DNA from 4 places in the Streptomyces sp. NPDC006551 genome. Region 4 is predicted to be linked to each of the others. Evidence: riboswitches for the same ligand, from Rfam matches in the RefSeq annotation. Region 4 holds a riboswitch; each other region holds the start of a gene.
The links. Region 4 has a riboswitch for cyclic di-AMP ahead of ABZY12_RS03160 (C40 family peptidase). Riboswitches for the same ligand answer to the same signal wherever they lie in the genome.
Positions count from the first base shown of each region.

Region 1 (4,269 bases), on a different contig from region 4:
CCCCTGTGTCCGTGCCGGTACCCCGGTCGGCGGAGCGGGGGTCGCCGCGCGGCGCGGCTACCGCCACGCTGGGAAGGGCGCGGTACCGTCCGTCGCCGTGTACGGACCGGGCAGGAGAGCACAGGTGGGGCAGCAAGCGGCGGGGAACGGGTCCTCCCCCGGGCCGCGCCCGCGCGGTGAGCGTGCGCGGCGGTTCATCCGCGCCCTGCCCCCGCTGATCATCGCCGGAGGGGTCGTCTTCGACCTGTCCACCCCGCCCGCCTACACCGCCGCCCCGATGTTCTCGGCCGCACCGCTCATCGCGGCCCCGTTCTTCTCGATGCTGACGACCCTGCTCACCGGGATCGCCGCCGTCGTCGCCAGCGTCGGACTGCACATCTACAACGACACCCTCACCGACGTCCCGGCACTCACCGAGACCCTCACCGTCATCACGGTCTCCGCCCTCGCCCTGCTGATCAACCGGGTCGTGCGGCGCAGCGGCGAGCGGCTGGCGTCGGCCCGGGTGATCGCGGAGACGGCGCAGAAGGCGGTGTTGCCGACGCCCGCCGAGCGGATCGGCGGGCTGCAGATCGCCGCCCGTTACGAGGCCGCGCAGGCGGACGCGTTCATCGGCGGCGATCTGTTCGCGGTCCAGGACACGCCCTACGGGGTACGGCTCGTGGTCGGCGACGTACGGGGCAAGGGGCTCGACGCGGTCGAGGCCGTCGCCGTCGTCATCGGCGCCTTTCGCGAGGCGGCCGAGCAGGAGTCGACGCTGGAGGGCGTGGCGCAGCGTCTGGAGCGGGCGCTGGCCCGTGAGGGCACCCGAAAGACCGGTCTGGACGCCGCCGAGGGGTTCACCACCGCCGTACTGGCCGAGATCCCGCGCGGCAGCGGTCTCGTACGGGTGGTGAACCGCGGGCACCCGGAGCCGCTGCTGCTGTACGCGGACGGGGAGCTGTCCCTGCTGGCGCCGAGCGAGCCGGCGCTGCCGCTCGGTCTGGGCGAGCTGGCCGCGTGGCCGGACCGGGCCGACGAGGCGCCGTACCCGCCGGGCGCCACGCTGCTCCTCTACACGGACGGTCTCTCCGAGGCGCGCGACGCCGCGGGAGCCTTCTACGATCCCGCCGAGCGGCTCGCCGGGCGGATCTTCCCGGGGCCGGAGGCGCTCCTGGACGCGCTCGTCGACGATGTGCGCCGGTACACCGGGGGCGGGACGACGGACGACATGGCGCTGCTGGCGGTGAGCCGCCCGACGCAGGGGCAGCCGGAGCGGCGGCGGACGATGCCCGTGGTGCCGTGACCATCCGTAGTCGACGGGTACCACTCCGATAACAATTGACACACCGTCAGAATCACGTTGTTCGCCGGGTGTTTGCTGAAGGGGGGTCAAGTCGGGCCATTCTGCCGCAATCTCGCGAATGATCAACCGGAACGGCTTGGAAACGGGACCCCGTGTCTATTAACGTTCGATAACGCAGCGCGGTCGTCCCAGCCGTCGCAAGAGACGGCACCGTGCGCACGCGCCGAATCCTGAAAAGGAACCGGGGAACCACCAATTGGGGTGAATCGGGCACCTTCGCACTCGTGCGACAACGCCCGTAGGAGACCTTCCTGCTCCGAACCCGTCAGCTAACCCGGTAGGCGAGAAGGAAGGAAAGGAGCACGCCTCCGTGGCGTCCAACACCCCTGCCCCCGAAGCTCCCTTCGACGCGTTCGGTGCCTCGGGTGCCCCCGGGGCGGACCCCGGCACAGGCGCGTGGGAGGAGTGGAATCCCACCGAGGACTCCCTTCGCCAGCAGGCGCGCTCCGGCGCCGGCGGCCGTCATCGCGTCGTCAAGCAGCGCTCCAACTTCGCCCGCTCCTCCACCGTCCTGGGCGTCGGTGTCATCGCCGCCGTCGGCGCGGGCGGCCTGGCCACCGCGCAGGAGAAGCCGGCCGTCTCGATATCGCTTCCCGACCTCGGCCTCCCGGACGCCTCGGAGCTGCCCGGCGTCGGCGAACTGATCTCCGACGGGAACGGCGGGACCGACGGGAACGGTGGCGGGGACGGCTCGGGCTCCGGTACGAACAACCCCCTGCCGCTCACCGCCTCCCTCACCCTGGAGGCCGAGGGCACCGGCGACACGGACGCCTCGGCCGGATCGGCCACCGCGACCACCGCCGACGCCGGCGAGGCGCTGCGCGCCCGCATCCTCCAGCAGGCCGAGCAGCAGCAGGCGTCCGCCGACGCCGCCGAGAAGGCCGCGGTGGAGAAGGCGGCGGCCGAGAAGGCCGCCGAGGAGGCCGCCGCCAAGGCGACCGCCGCGGAGAAGGCGGCCGCCGAGGCGAAGAAGAAGGCCGAGGAGGAGGCCGCGGCCAAGGCTGAGGCGGAGCGCCTGGCCAAGCTCGCCGCCAGTTACGCCCTGCCCACCTCCTCGTACACCATCACCTCCACGTTCGGTGAGTCCGGCTCGATGTGGTCCTCCGGCTACCACACCGGCCTCGACCTCGCGGCCCCCACGGGCACCCCGGTCAAGGCCGTCCACGGCGGCACCATCAAGTCCGCGGGCTGGTCGGGCTCGTACGGCTACCGGATCGTCCTGGAGCTGGAGGACGGTACGGAGGTCTGGTACTGCCACCTGTCGTCCATGACGGTCGGGGCGGGTCAGTCCGTGGGCACCGGCGAGACCATCGGCCGCGTGGGCGCGACCGGCAACGTCACCGGCCCCCACCTCCACCTGGAGGTCCACACCCCGGGCGGCTCCGGCGTGGACCCGTCGGCCTGGCTGCGCGGCAAGGGCCTGAACCTCTGACCCATCGCGGAAAGGGCGCGAGCGGGCGGCGCGAACCGAGGGGACGACGGGCGGCGCGAACCGAGGGAACAGCGGGCGGCGCGAACCGAGGGGAGGCCGCAGCGGCGAGGCGTGCCGGAATAGCCCGCGTGGCGGGGGTGGTTGTGGAGCCTATGACTTCTCTTCGCCGACTGGGCTCCTCGGACCTGCACGTCTTCCCGCTCGCGCTCGGAGGCAACGTCTTCGGCTGGACCGCCGACGAGACGCGGTCCTTCGCCGTCCTCGACGCCTACACCGCCGCGGGCGGCAACTTCGTCGACACCGCCGACTCCTACTCGGCCTGGGCCGAAGGCAACGAGGGGGGCGAGTCCGAGACCATCATCGGCAAGTGGCTCGCCGCGCGCGGCAACCGCGCCGACGTCGTGATCGCCACCAAGGTCGGGGCCCACCCCCGGTACAAGGGCCTCTCCGCCGCCACCGTCAAGGCCGCCGCCGAGGAGTCGCTCCGCCGCCTCGGCACCGACTACATCGACCTCTACTACACCCACTTCGACGACGAGTCCGTCCCCGTCGAGGAGATCGTCACCGCACTCGACCAGCTGGTGAAGGACGGCAAGGTGCGGGCCGTCGCCGCCTCCAACATCTCCCCTGAGCGGCTGCGCGCCTCCCTCGACTTCGCCGAGGCCGAGGGGCTCGCCCGCTACGTCGCCCTCCAGCCGCACTACAACCTCGTCTCGCGCGAGACGTACGAGGGTGAGCTCCTGGAGACCGCCGAGCGCGCCGGTCTCGCGTCCGTGCCGTACTTCGCCCTGGCCTCCGGCTTCCTGACCGGCAAGTACCGCCCCGGAACGACCGTCGACAGCGCCCGCGCCCAAAGGGCCGGCGCGCACCTGGACACCGAGCGGGGCAGGGCGGTGCTCTCCGCGCTCGACACGGTCGCGGACGCCCACGGCGCCGAGCCCGCCACCGTCGCGCTCGCCTGGCTGGCCTCCCGGCCGACCGTCGCGGCACCGATCGCCTCGGCCCGTACGGTCGAGCAGCTCCCGGCCCTGGTCGCGGTCGCCGACCTCACGCTCACCGAAGCCGAGCTGACCTTGCTCACCGAGGCCTCCGCGGTCTGAGCCTGTTGACCGAGGCCTCCGCGGTCTGAACCCGCTGGTCGAGGGCTCCGCGCTCTGAGCCGGTTCCGACGTGGGTCGGGGCCCGGTCAGCTCCGGTACGGGTTGTAGCCGCCGTAGTCGAGGTACTGCGGCGGCGCCCACACCCGGCCGGTGGCCCGCGCCGCGTACGTCAGCGCGGGAGAGGCGACCGCCTTGCGCTGCCAGAGGTGGTGCAGCAGCTCCTGCTCGCGGGCGGTGAAGTCCTCCTCCGCCGTTCCCCGCTCGGCCCGGTGGCGCAGAAAGGCGAGGGTCGTCGCGAACGCCTCGTACTCCCCGACGGCCTGCGCCGCCGGCTTGCCGTACGTTCGGGCGGCGAAGTCGCGGGCCACCGAGCGGGCCCGCATCGAGGAGAG
Region 1 covers NZ_JBEXOT010000003.1:370,255-374,523, forward strand. The annotation lists gene ABZY12_RS06185 (PP2C family protein-serine/threonine phosphatase) at 197-1,285, shown strand; cyclic di-AMP (ydaO/yuaA leader) riboswitch at 1,497-1,644, shown strand; gene ABZY12_RS06190 (M23 family metallopeptidase) at 1,656-2,777, shown strand; gene ABZY12_RS06195 (aldo/keto reductase) at 2,930-3,877, shown strand; gene ABZY12_RS06200 (PrsW family intramembrane metalloprotease) at 3,964-4,269, opposite strand, start outside.
Region 1: another riboswitch for cyclic di-AMP. It lies ahead of ABZY12_RS06190 (M23 family metallopeptidase); the one in region 4 lies ahead of ABZY12_RS03160 (C40 family peptidase).

Region 2 (4,269 bases), on a different contig from region 4:
AATCTCAGCCGTCACGCGAAAGGCATTCCGCATGCGCTCCGGGAACGGACGTCACCGCAGACCCCGCCAGGCCCCCGCCATCGTCGTCGCCGCAGGCGTGACCGGATCGGCCCTCGCGCTGCCCCTGCTCGGCGCGGGCTCCGCCTCCGCCGCCGACGCCGCCACCTGGGACCGGGTGGCCGAGTGCGAGTCGGGCGGCCTGTGGAGCGCCAACTTCGGCAACGGGCTCTACGGCGGGCTCCAGTTCACGCAGGAGACCTGGGAGCGGCACGGCGGCCTCGCGTACGCGTCCAGCGCCGACCTGGCCAGCCGTGCGCAGCAGATCGTGGTGGCCGAGAAGGCGCTCGCCGCCGGCGGCACGGAATGGGACACCTGCGCCCCGATCGCCGGCCTGACGAACGACGGCACCGCTCCCGAGGTCGACCCGGGTCCGCCCGTCGTGCCGACGGAGCCCACGGGTCCGGTCGAGGAGTCGAACCGGACCACGGGCCTTCCGATCGCCCCGACGACCCCCGAGGCGACCCCGACGGCCCCCGAGGTCGTTCCCACCACCCCGGCCGCCCCGACCACCCCCGAGACCGTCCCGACCGCGCCCACGACGCCGGACGCGTCGACGGGCACCGGCACGCCTTCCCCCACCGCCCCCGAGGCGTCCCTCTCGCCGTCCGCCCCGGCCGTCCCCGGCACCGGCAAGCACCGTGGCGACGCCGCCCCCGAAGAGGTGGGCAATACGGACAGCACTGGCGAAACCGGTCGGCACGCCTCGCCGTCCGATGGAGCTGACGGGTCGGCAGGCGATGTGACCGCCGGCGCGGGTTCGGAGAATACGGACACTCAGGGCACTGTGGACGAATACACCGTCAAGCCCGGAGACAACCTCACCGAGATTGCTCAGGAGAACGAGCTCCCCGGCGGATGGGCCGCCCTCTATGACGCCAACCGCCAGACGGTGGGCGGCGATCCGGATCTCATCCTCCCTGGTCAGAGCCTCGACCTGACGCCCGAAACCGCGCCCGCGCAGGGGTAGTTCGGGGCTATATGTCCGGTTCTGGGCAAGTGAGATATGGGTCTCTTTGCCGCCGTCGGCGTGTCACGTCCGCAAACTTTGCTCCCGTCACCTCTCACCTGCGCAAACGCTGTTCGGCCGAGGGCAAGTAAGGGCGATTTCTCCCTAATAGACGTCTTTGAACTTCGTGGGGGTCTGTGCCTACGGTCGTGACCGCTCGCCACCGCGGGCCCCGTCGACCGAAACGCCGAATCCTGCCGTCGGTTGATGGGAACAGTCGTCGCGCAAGCGCCGAAGGCAGGAGCGGGGGACCCAAGGTAAGCGCCGGTCCCGGCCGTCGAGACAGACGGACGGAAGGCCGGCTTGGGGTGGAGCCGCGTGCTGAGGCACGCGGCCGGACAACTCACTTGGTCCGAACCCGACAGCTCACCTCGCAGGCGTCGGTGAGGAGAAATCGCATGCTGCTTTCCGGCAAGGGCAAACACCGTCGTGCTTCCAAGGCCACCCGCGCCGTCGCGCTCGTCGGCGTCGCCGGCGTCGCCGTCGCCGCCCCGCTGATGACCGCCGGGTCCGCCTCGGCCGCCACCGCCTCCGAGTGGGACGCCGTCGCCCAGTGCGAGTCCGGCGGCAACTGGTCCATCAACACCGGCAACGGCTACTACGGCGGCCTGCAGTTCTCGGCCTCCACCTGGGCCGCCTACGGCGGTACCGCGTACGCCTCGACCGCCGACCAGGCCTCCAAGTCGCAGCAGATAGCGATCGCCGAGAAGGTCCTGGCCGGCCAGGGCAAGGGTGCCTGGCCGAGCTGCGGCGTGGGCCTCTCCAGCGCCTCGTACGACGGCGGCTCCGCCGAGCAGGCCGCCCCCGCGCAGCAGGAGCGCCAGGCCGAGCAGCCGACGACCCGCAGCGAGCAGCGCACCGCTCCGAAGGCCGCGTCCAAGAAGGCCGAGCCGAAGAAGACCGTCACCACCCCGACCGGCGAGAAGGTCGCGAAGGGTGACGGCGAGTACAAGGTCGTGGCCGGTGACACGCTGAGCAAGATCGCCGCCGCGCACGACGTCAAGGGCGGCTGGGCGAAGCTCTTCGAGCTCAACAAGGACATCGTCGACGACGCCGACCTGATCTACCCGGGCCAGCAGCTTCACCTGAAGTGAGTCCGGCGGCCCGCGTGAGCCCGGCGGCTCACACGGGCCCCTGGGGGCGTCGCGCCCCTACGACCCTCCCGCGGTGACCACCCCGGCCCGGCGCACCCTTCCCCCGTGCGCGCCGGACCGGGGTTCCGCGCGTTTCCGGACCCGAGAACGCCCCACGGGCTGGCCCACGCGCCGTTACCGTCCAGTAGTTCTGAGGTCGTTCGTCCCCAGATGCATGCCCTTGGGTCCTTTTTCGTCCCAGCGGGCGGGCGCCCGGCTGGCCGGAGCCCCGGAGCCGGTTAGGCTCTTGTCGCAAGGCCAAAGAGACCCTGCACCGCATGCGTCACATCTAGCTTCACATCCCAGAAGGAGATGCTCGTGCCGTCCATCGACGTCGTCGTAGCCCGGGAAATCCTGGACTCCCGAGGCAACCCCACGGTCGAGGTCGAGGTCGGCCTCGACGACGGCAGCACCGGCCGTGCTGCTGTTCCGTCCGGTGCGTCCACCGGTGCGTTCGAGGCCCTCGAGCTCCGCGACGGTGACCCGAACCGCTACCAGGGCAAGGGTGTCGAGAAGGCCGTCCTGGCCGTCATCGAGCAGATCGGCCCGGAGCTCGTCGGCTACGACGCCACCGAGCAGCGCCTGATCGACCAGGCGATGTTCGACCTGGACGCCACACCGGACAAGTCCTCGCTCGGCGCCAACGCCATCCTCGGCGTCTCCCTCGCCGTCGCGCACGCCGCCTCCGAGGCGTCCGACCTGCCGCTCTTCCGCTACCTCGGCGGCCCGAACGCGCACCTGCTGCCCGTTCCGATGATGAACATCCTGAACGGCGGCTCGCACGCCGACTCCAACGTGGACATCCAGGAGTTCATGATCGCCCCGATCGGCGCGGAGTCCTTCTCCGAGGCGCTGCGCTGGGGCACCGAGGTCTACCACACCCTCAAGTCCGTCCTGAAGACCAAGGGCCTGTCCACCGGCCTCGGCGACGAGGGCGGCTTCGCCCCGAACCTGGACTCCAACCGCGCCGCGCTCGACCTCATCCTCGAGGCCATCAAGCAGGCCGGCTACGTCCCGGGCAAGGACATCGCGCTGGCGCTCGACGTCGCCGCCTCCGAGTTCTACAAGGACGGCTCGTACGAGTTCGAGGGCAAGTCCCGCTCGGCCGCCGAGATGACCGAGTACTACGAGGAGCTCGTCGCCTCCTACCCGCTGGTCTCCATCGAGGACCCGCTGTTCGAGGACGACTGGGCCGGCTGGAAGGCCATCACCGAGAAGCTGGGCGCCAAGGTGCAGCTCGTCGGTGACGACCTGTTCGTCACCAACCCGGAGCGCCTGGCCCGCGGCATCGAGGAGGGCTCCGCCAACGCCCTGCTGGTCAAGGTCAACCAGATCGGTTCGCTGACCGAGACCCTGGACGCCGTCGAGCTGGCCCAGCGCAACGGCTTCAAGTGCATGATGTCCCACCGCTCCGGCGAGACCGAGGACGTCACCATCGCCGACCTCGCCGTCGCCACCAACTGCGGCCAGATCAAGACCGGCGCCCCGGCCCGCTCCGAGCGCGTCGCCAAGTACAACCAGCTGCTGCGCATCGAGGAGATCCTCGACGACGCGGCCGTGTACGCCGGCCGTAGCGCCTTCCCGCGCTTCAAGGGCTGATCCCGCAGAAAGCCCGGTTACCTACGTCCCCGCACCCGGTCCCGTACCGTGTGCGGGGACGTACGTACGTAAAGGGGAGGCACGCACATGGCCGGGGACCGGTTCTCGACCGCGACCAGGATCAGGCTCCTCGGCGAGCAGACAGCCGCCCGTGTCTACCGCTCCCAGACCCGCCGCCAGGCCCGCCGCTCCCGGCTCACCGGCCGCGCGGCCTTCCTCGCGCTCGTCGTCTGCTCGCTGGTGGTGGCGCTCGCCTACCCCATGCGTCAGTACGTCTCCCAGCAGGGCGAGATCGCCGAACAGGAGCGCCAGGCCGCCGAGGCCGCCGAACGGGTCGAGCAGCTGAGGGACGAGAAGGCCCGGCTCCAGGACCCGGCGTACGTCCGCCGCCTCGCCCGCGAGCATCTGCACTACGTCATGCCCGGCGAGACCGGCTTCACCGTGAACGACCCCGAGGCGGAGCGCGCCCGC
Region 2 covers NZ_JBEXOT010000008.1:161,701-165,969, forward strand. The annotation lists gene ABZY12_RS11795 (transglycosylase family protein) at 32-1,027, shown strand; cyclic di-AMP (ydaO/yuaA leader) riboswitch at 1,286-1,461, shown strand; gene ABZY12_RS11800 (transglycosylase family protein) at 1,465-2,160, shown strand; gene eno (phosphopyruvate hydratase) at 2,512-3,798, shown strand; gene ABZY12_RS11810 (septum formation initiator family protein) at 3,886-4,269, shown strand, end outside.
Region 2: another riboswitch for cyclic di-AMP. It lies ahead of ABZY12_RS11800 (transglycosylase family protein); the one in region 4 lies ahead of ABZY12_RS03160 (C40 family peptidase).

Region 3 (4,269 bases), on a different contig from region 4:
CTGATGATCGGGATCGAGTTCGGCCGCCCTTCGTCGCTCGGGCTGCGCAGCCGCTGGACGATGCTGCAGGCCGCCCGCAAGGGTCTCTTCGCCCAGATGGTCGTGGTGCCGCTGCTTCAGCGGCACCGGATCCTGACGCAGGTGTCGGGCGACCGTCTGGAGGTGATCAAGCTGATTCCGCCGCTGATCATCGACGAAGCGGACGTGGACCGGTTCGTGACCGCGTTCACGGCGGTGATGGACGATGCGCACGGCGGGGGCGGGCTGATGTGGGACTTCGGGAAGACGCTGGTCAAGCAGGCCGTCGCCCAGCGCTGAGGAATGTGCCAGTGAGGAACGCGGCCGGCACGGTTTGCCTCTGAGGCAAGTAATTTGCCCGGGAGGAAAGATCCTGGCGCAATGGAGGCATGGAGCACCTCGCCGGGGAGCCGTCCCCGGACCCCGCCGCACCGGATCACTCCGCGCCGGATCACTCCGCGCCCGACGCCCCGGACTCGGCCGCGACCGATCCCGACGCCCCCGGCCCCGCCGCACCGGACGCGCTTCCCGATGTGGCGCCGCGGCTGCGCGGGCTGCGCCGGCGGCGCGGGCTCACGCTGGAGGCCGCCGCCCGGCGGGCCGGGCTGTCACCGGCTCATCTCTCCCGCTTGGAGACGGGCCGCCGCCAGCCGTCGCTGCCGATGCTGCTCGCGCTCGCACGTGTCTACGGTACGACCGTCTCGGAACTCCTCGGCGAGGTGCCCCCCGAGCGCGACCCGATCATCCGCGCCGGCCGGGCCGAGCCCGTCGAGGCCGACGGATGGGTCTACCACCAGGCCGGCGGCCCCGGACGCGCCTTGCAGGCACTCCGCGTCCACGTGCCGTACGCCACCCGCGCCGACATCGTGCGGGTCCACCCCGGCGAGGAGTGGCTCCACGTCCTCGACGGCCGGGTGCGGCTCGCGCTCGGCGACGCCGTGCACGTCCTGGACCCGGGGGACAGCGCGCACTTCGACTCGCTCACCCCGCACCGCATCGGCGCCGCCACCCGAGGCGGCGCCGACCTGCTCTTCGTCCACACGCTGATGCAGAGCCCCGCCGCCGAGCTGTGTCTCGGCGAGGGGACCCCGCACCCGCGCTGAGCCCATCGGAAGGGGCCGACATGTCCGACAAATCCGCCGAGATCACCGGTGAGGAGCGCGGGGGCGGCAAGTTCCCCAAGGGGCTGGTCCTCCGCCTCTTCGCCTACCTGGTCGCCGGGCACCTCTTCGCGGGCTTCCTCTACCTGCTCTTCATGCTCGGCGGGCAGAACCAGTAGCCGCGCCGGCCGGCCGGGCTACGCCTCGGTGACGAGGCGCTCGCGCAGCCGCTCACGGGTCTCGGGGGCGAGCCCGAGACCCTGCGAGAGGTAGTTCTCGGCCGTGCCCCAGGTCCGCTCCATCGTCTCGAACGCGGCCCGGAGGTACTCCACGCGCGCGTCGAAGAGGGGACTGAGCAGCTCCATCACCTCGGGTGCCATGGCGTCCGCGGAGGTGGAGCTGCGGCGGATCTTGTAGCGGCGGTGGGGGTCGTTCGACTTGATGTAGTCCGCCTCGATCGCCTCGCGCTCGACGCCCACCGCGAGCAGCGAGATCGCTATGGACAGACCCGCGCGGTCCTTGCCCGCCGCGCAGTGCATCAGGGCGGGGACGCTGTCCTCGGCCATCGCGTGCAGGACGCGGCTGTGCTCCGCCGTACGCTCGACGATCATCTTCCGGTACGAATCGGACATGCGGTCGGCCGCCTTGCCGTCGCCGAGCGCCTCGCGCAGCTGCTCCAGGTTGCCCGCGCTGACCAGCTTCCAGAACTCCTTGCCGTCGGCCGGGTCGTTGAGCGGTATGTTCACATTTCGTACACCCGGCAGCTCGATGTCCGCGCCCTCCACCTTCCGGTCCGCCGCGTTGCGGAAGTCGAAGACGGTGTGCAGCCCGAGAGTGGACAGGAAGGCCGCGTCCTCCTCCGTGGCGTGCGCGAGATGGCCGCTGCGGAAGAGCCGCCCGAACCTCACCGACCCGCCGTCCACGGTCGGCAGTCCGCCCACGTCCCGGAAGTTGCGGACCCCGCTCAGCTCGGGTTCGGTCGACGGGACCTGCGGCAGCTGCTGCGTCACGAGTGCTCCTGAGTGTTGGCGGACTTCGACGATACGAGATCGGTTCCTGGGGCAATCATTCCGGGTGGCGGCCCGCTCGCACACCCCTGGGGCGGTAATGAGCGTTCTGTCCGAATTGGGGCGTTAGGGATAACGCGCCCTGGTAGCGGGGGAGATGGGTTCCGGGGCGTGAGCAGCGTCATAACCGTGACGGACCGTGCCTGATCGTCTTCCGCAATAGCCCTGCGAGAAAAGGAAATCGAGGCTCCGTCATCGCGGAGGGTGACCAGAATTCCGGTTGAATTTCACGGCGGGGAATGCGAGATGAATGCGACGGCTTGTTCGCGCCGACCCCGCTCGTCTACGGTCACCGTCAATCCGGTCGGACCGCCGAATCCTGCCACCGTCCGGAATCCGCACCCACCCACGTATGGCAGGAGCGGGGGACCCAGGTAGTACGCCGATCCGGCTCATGCCGGACCGGCTCGGGGTGAAGCCGCGTGAAAACGCGGCCGGACATCTCCAGTCCGAACCCGACAGCTCACCTCGTAGGCGACGGAGAGGAATTCGCCATGCCCGCGAAGGGTAAGCACCGCCGTCCCAAGGTCAACCCGATCACGCGCGGATTCGTCGCCGCCGGTACGGGTGGCGCCGTCGTCGCCCTGCCGCTCCTCGGCGCGACCGGAGCCCACGCCGCCGAGAAGACCGCTCCCGCCGTGACGCCCGAGCAGGCCGTCGCCGCTGTCGCCGCCGCCCCGGCGAAGGCCCCGGCCGCCGCGCCCGCCGCCGCCAAGGCCAAGCCGAAGACGTACTCCGTCGTCGCCGGCGACTATCTGTCCAAGATCGCCGCCGAGCACCACCTGGCCGGCGGCTGGAAGAAGCTGTACCAGGACAACCGCCAGGTCGTCGGCGAGAACCCCTCGCTGATCTTCCCCGGCATGAAGCTCACCCTCGGCGCCAAGTCCACGGCCAAGGCGCCCGCGCCCAAGGCCGCCGCCCCGAAGGCGGCTCCGAAGGCGGCTCCCAAGGCGGCTCCCAAGGCCGCTCCGAAGGTCGAGAAGTCCACCTCCGACGCGGCGGAGTCGCGCAGCTCCCGCAGCAGCGAGCGCGCCGCCGTGGAGTCCACGCCGGCGTCGCAGTCCTCCTCCGGCTGGGTCTCCCCGGTGGGCGGCGGTGTCTCCACGCCGTACCGTGCCTCCGGCTCGATGTGGTCCTCCGGCTACCACACCGGTGTCGACTTCATCGCCTCCTCCGGCACCTCCGTCAAGGCCGTCGGCGCGGGCACCGTGTACTCCGCCGGCTGGAGCGGTTCGTACGGCAACGAGGTCGTCATCCAGCACGCCGACGGCACCTACTCGCAGTACGCGCACCTCTCCTCCCTCTCCGTCTCCGCCGGCCAGTCCGTCAACGGCGGCGACCAGATCGGCCTGTCCGGCTCGACCGGCAACTCCAGCGGTCCGCACCTGCACTTCGAGATGCGCACCGGCCCGAGCTACGGCTCGGACATCGACCCGCTCGCCTACCTGCGCCAGAAGGGCGTCAGCGTCTGACGCACCGTCGTCCGGCGCGTCCTCGTCCGACGCGTCCTCGGTACGCTCCCGGGCCCGGCACCTTCGTGCCGGGCCCTCGGCGTATTCCGGCTTGGTGCAATCTTGACCGGTGGCATATGTCACTCACCGTCAACCCCTCCTTACGGTCGCGTAAGTCACATCCGTAAGGGAAAGATGTGCTCCCGTGGCAGACGATTCGAGATCAAGAGACATGAACGTATTCGGGTCGTACGCGGCGATCGGTGACAGCTTCACCGAGGGCGTCGGAGATCCCGGACCCGACGGGACGTATGTGGGATGGGCAGACCGTTTCGCGGTTCTGCTCGCCGACCGGCTGCCGGAGCACGACGCGTTCCGTTACGCCAATCTGGCCGTACGCGGCCGCCTCCTCGACCAGATCGTGGAGGAGCAGGTACCCAGGGCTAAGGAACTCGCCCCCGACCTGGTGACCTTCTGCGCGGGCGGCAACGACATCATCCGTCCCGGCAGCGACCCGGACGACGTCGCCGAGCGCTTCGAACGCGCCGTCGCCGACCTCACCTCCGCCGTCGGCACGGTCATGGTCACGACCGGCTTCGACACCCGGGACGTGCCCGTGCTGCGCCATCTGCG
Region 3 covers NZ_JBEXOT010000004.1:185,683-189,951, forward strand. The annotation lists gene ABZY12_RS07040 (aspartate aminotransferase family protein) at 1-318, shown strand, start outside; gene ABZY12_RS07045 (helix-turn-helix domain-containing protein) at 408-1,121, shown strand; gene ABZY12_RS07050 (DUF6126 family protein) at 1,142-1,297, shown strand; gene ABZY12_RS07055 (tyrosine-protein phosphatase) at 1,316-2,128, opposite strand; cyclic di-AMP (ydaO/yuaA leader) riboswitch at 2,486-2,675, shown strand; gene ABZY12_RS07060 (LysM peptidoglycan-binding domain-containing M23 family metallopeptidase) at 2,680-3,657, shown strand; gene ABZY12_RS07065 (SGNH/GDSL hydrolase family protein) at 3,869-4,269, shown strand, end outside.
Region 3: another riboswitch for cyclic di-AMP. It lies ahead of ABZY12_RS07060 (LysM peptidoglycan-binding domain-containing M23 family metallopeptidase); the one in region 4 lies ahead of ABZY12_RS03160 (C40 family peptidase).

Region 4 (4,269 bases):
ACCGACCCGGACCGGGACATCTCGCTCTACATCAACTCCCCCGGCGGCTCGCTCAGCTCCATGTCCGCCATCTACGACACGATGCAGGTGGTGACGTGCGACGTGGAGACCACCTGCCTCGGACAGGCCGCCTCCACCGCCGCCGTCCTGCTCGCGGCGGGAGCCCCGGGCAAGCGGCTCGCCCTGCCGGGGGCCCGGGTCGTGCTCCAGCAGCCCGCGATGGACGAGCCGTTGCGGGGGCAGCCCAGCGATCTCGACATCCAGGCACGGGAATTGCTGCGCCTGCGCGCGATGGTGGCCGGGATGCTGGCCACCCACACCGGACAGAGCCGTGAGCGGATCGACGCCGACATCGACCGGACCACCGTTCTCGACGCGTCGGCCGCCACCGCGTACGGCCTGGTGGACCACGTCATCCGGAACCGGGGTGCGGCCGGCGGCGCCGGGGCCCGGTGAGCCCGCGATGATCCCCGAGCTGCCGCCGCTGCCCGCCCTGACGCGCGCCGAGGCCGAGTTCGTCGACGCCTACCTCGAAGTGGTGGACCTCCTGGGAAGGATCAATCCATCCAGGGGACCGCATACCTATGGGGCGCTACGGGCGGCGCAGGCCCTGGTGGGGCGGGCGACGGCGCTGTGCGACGCCCTGACGGCGATGCACATGCGCGGCGAGAGCGAGGTGCACGCCGAGACATTGACACGCGCGCTGCGACTGTTGGACGGGGAGCGCAGGGCGGGTCGCGTCACACTCCCCGAGGCACCCGCCAGTTGACATTCCCGCGTGTCGTGTCGAGGTCCACTCGGAGCACCGGCGCCACGGAAACCCTCCCTCGTTCGGCGTAGTCGATGAATCGACTTATGGGAGGGGTGAGTTGCGGAACAGGCGCACACATCTGGCGGAATCAGACCTTCCACCCCTGGTACGGGGCTCGTCGGCCAAACCTCTGAAGATCACGAAACCTTTTTGTCCACTCGAATGGATCAGTCGTGAGGAGCCTCACATATCGCCGTTTCAGCTCGGTTTTCGACCAGTGTGTGGGTCAAGATCCCTGTCGACGACAAGCCCCCGCCACCGCGGCGGGGCGGTCCGGGCGGACGCCGAGTCCTGCCGCTGTCCCCGGACGTCTGGTCGACAGGAGTGGATCGGCAGGAGTGGAGGACCCGAGCAGCACGGGACGACCGAGCAGGTGGGCCGTTCCTCGGGGTGAAGCCGCAGCCGCGGCCGGGCATCTTCGCCTGCCCGAACCCGACAGGTCATCCTTCACAGGCGGCTGACGAAGGGTTGCGCATGACTGCGCAGATTCATGTCCCGTCCCTGTTCTCCCGGGCCGGAGCCGTCTCGGCTCTCACCCTCGCCGCCGTCGGCGGCACGCTGCTGGCACCAGGCGCCGCGCCGGAGGCCCAGGCCGCGACCGCACACGCCGACAAGGCCCTGAGCATCGCCGCCTCCAAGAAGGGGGCGCCTTACAAGTACGGGGCGACCGGGCCGAGCAGGTTCGACTGCTCGGGGCTCACGCTCTACTCGTACAAGAAGGCGGGCAAGTCGCTGCCCCGTACCGCGCAGCAGCAGTACAACAAGACCCGGCACATCTCGGCCTCCAGCAGGCAGCGGGGCGACCTGGTCTTCTTCCACTCCGGGGGAAGGGTCTACCACGTGGGCATCTACGCCGGCCACAACAAGATCTGGCACTCCCCCAAGACCGGCTCCTGGGTGAAGCTCGACAAGATCTGGTCCTCGAAGGTCTACTACGGCCGGGTCCGCTGACGGCGCGTCATCCGACGGACGAGGTGCGGGAAGGGGCGCGGTGGCGCCGCCGTCCCTCCGCACCGACTCAGTTCCCCGCCGGGGCGGGGTGGGGAACTGCGAAGCTCCCATGGATCGCCAAGCCAAGGGCTGCCCCGGCACAGCTGCGCGATGTCTCCGCCAAAGTCGGAATGAGAGCGTATGGACCTGAACAGCCCTAGAAGAGGCATTGAGGACTCATGGCGCAGATCGATCTGGCCGTCGTCGAGAACGAGGCGAAGGCCTGGTTCTACGAGTACGTAGAGACGTTCATTGCACTGGCGGCCCAGGGCAGCACCGACCCGGAGCCGCTCCTCGACCACTTCTCCGTGCAGATCAGCATGACCACCGGAACGGCTCACACCGTGCTCACCTCGGTCGAGGCGCTCTCCCCAGGGGCTGACCCACGAGCTACGAGCGCTGCGGAGCGCCGACTACGCGGGACAACCCTCAAAGGGTGTTGCGGAACTGATCCGACGCTGATTTCGCGCCATGATCCGGTACGGGTGTCGGAGCCGGTCTCGTTCCGACGGACGGTCTCGGTGGCGCACCGCGGCGAGGAGTCGGGCCCGGCCGCGCGGCCCCTGCGCGCGCTGCTGCGCGGAGGGTTCGGACGGGCCTGATCCGCCGGACAGACCTCAGGTCGGGGACGCCCTCCAGGGCAGGGCGATCCAGACGGTCTTGCCGCCGTCCTCGGTCGGGGTGACCGAGAGCCGGCCGCCCGCCTCGGCCGTCAGGAAGCGGATGATCACCATCCCCCGGCCGTTGTCCTGCTGCACGGCCGCCGGCAACCGCCGGGGCCGGCGCGGATGGCTGTCGGTGACGCCGACGCACAGCCGCTCCTCGCGCTCGAGGCGGACGTCGACGGTGAAGGTGGGCGACTGCCCGAAGGTGTGCTGGACGGCGTTGGTGGCCAGCTCCGAGACGATCAGCCGGACCGTGTCGGCGGTGTCGCTGTCGTCCGGAAGACCCCACGCGCCGAGGACGTCGTCGACGAATCTTCGGGCGGCGGACACCGAGGCGGGATCGCTCGGCAGAGTGACGGTTGCTTCCTGGTGGTCTGCCATGGCGACGCCGTCCCTTTCCCACCGGGGCCCCGCCCCGGATTGTGCTCGGCGTCAGAGTGCCACCGGTCGTGCCGCCACGGGTGTCGATCCCCCACGATATGCCGATATCTGTCCCCCGAAGCGGTGAACTCCGGCGAGGCGCAACCTTTTTGAGGCGGCTCTCCCCTAAGGGGCGAGACGCCCCCTAGGGGGTGTCCGGGGCGGTGCGGACGATCGTCGCCACCGCCTCGGCGATCTGGGCGTCGCTGAGGTCCGCGCGGGCCGTGAGGCGGAGCCGGGAGATGCCGTCCGGCACCGACGGGGGCCGGAAGCAGCCGACCGCCAGGCCCTCTTCGCGGCAGTCCGCCGCCCACTTCAGCGCCGCCTCGGGCGAGGGGGCGCGCACCGAGACCACGGCCGCGTCCGGGCGTACGGCGGTCAGCCCGGCGTCGGTGAGGAGCCGGTGCAGGGTCGTGGCCACCGTCCTCGCGCGGTCCGCGAGACCGGGCTCGCCGTGGATCAGGCGCAGGCTCGCGAGCGCGGCGCCCGCGGCGGCCGGGGCGAGCCCGGTGTCGAAGATGAACGTCCGGGCCGCGTTGACCAGGTGCTCGATGACCCGCGCGGGGCCGAGGACGGCGCCGCCCTGGCTGCCGAGGGACTTGGAGAGGGTGAGGGTGGCGACGACGTCCGCGTCGCCGGCGAGACCGGCCTCGTGCAGGGCGCCCCGGCCCCCCTCGCCGAGGACGCCCAGGCCGTGGGCGTCGTCGACGACGAGCGCGGCACCGTGGGCCCGGCAGGCGTCGGCCAGTTCGGCCAGCGGGGCCTTGTCGCCGTCCACCGAGAAGACCGAGTCGGTGACGGCGAGGGCCCGCCGGCCGTCGTGGGCGTGCAGCGTCTTGCGTACGGCCTCGGGGTCGCGGTGCGGGACCACGGCCGTCTCCGCGCGCGAGAGCCGGCAGCCGTCCACGATCGAGGCGTGGTTGCCGGCGTCCGAGACGATCAGGGAGTCGCGGCCGCTCAGCGCGGTGAGGGCGGCCAGATTGGCCGTGTACCCGGAGGAGAAGACGAGGGCCGCCTCGAAGCCGCAGAATTCGGCGAGTTCGCGTTCGAGGCGGGCGTGCAGCCGGGTGGTGCCGGTGACCAGCCGCGAACCGGTGGAGCCCGCGCCCCAGCGCCGGGCGGCCTCCGCGGCGGCCTCGGTGATCTCGGGGCGCCGGGTCAGGCCGAGGTAGTCGTTGCTCGCCAGGTCGAGCAGCTCCGACTCCGCGGCGCGTGGCCTCAGCGTACGGACGAGACCGGCGGCCGCGCGGCGGCGTGCCTCGGCGTCCGTCCAGTCGAACGCGGTCCGGCGCCCGTCGGTGCCCGAACCCCCGTCCGAGCCCTCGGCCCGCGTGTCCTCGTCCCTGAGCATGAGGCAGATCCTTTTGTAGGCAGCGCACAGAC
Region 4 covers NZ_JBEXOT010000002.1:118,158-122,426, reverse strand. The annotation lists gene ABZY12_RS03170 (ATP-dependent Clp protease proteolytic subunit) at 1-456, shown strand, start outside; gene ABZY12_RS03165 (hypothetical protein) at 464-769, shown strand; cyclic di-AMP (ydaO/yuaA leader) riboswitch at 1,084-1,282, shown strand; gene ABZY12_RS03160 (C40 family peptidase) at 1,286-1,762, shown strand; gene ABZY12_RS03155 (hypothetical protein) at 1,981-2,403, shown strand; gene ABZY12_RS03150 (ATP-binding protein) at 2,419-2,847, opposite strand; gene ABZY12_RS03145 (8-amino-7-oxononanoate synthase) at 3,032-4,237, opposite strand.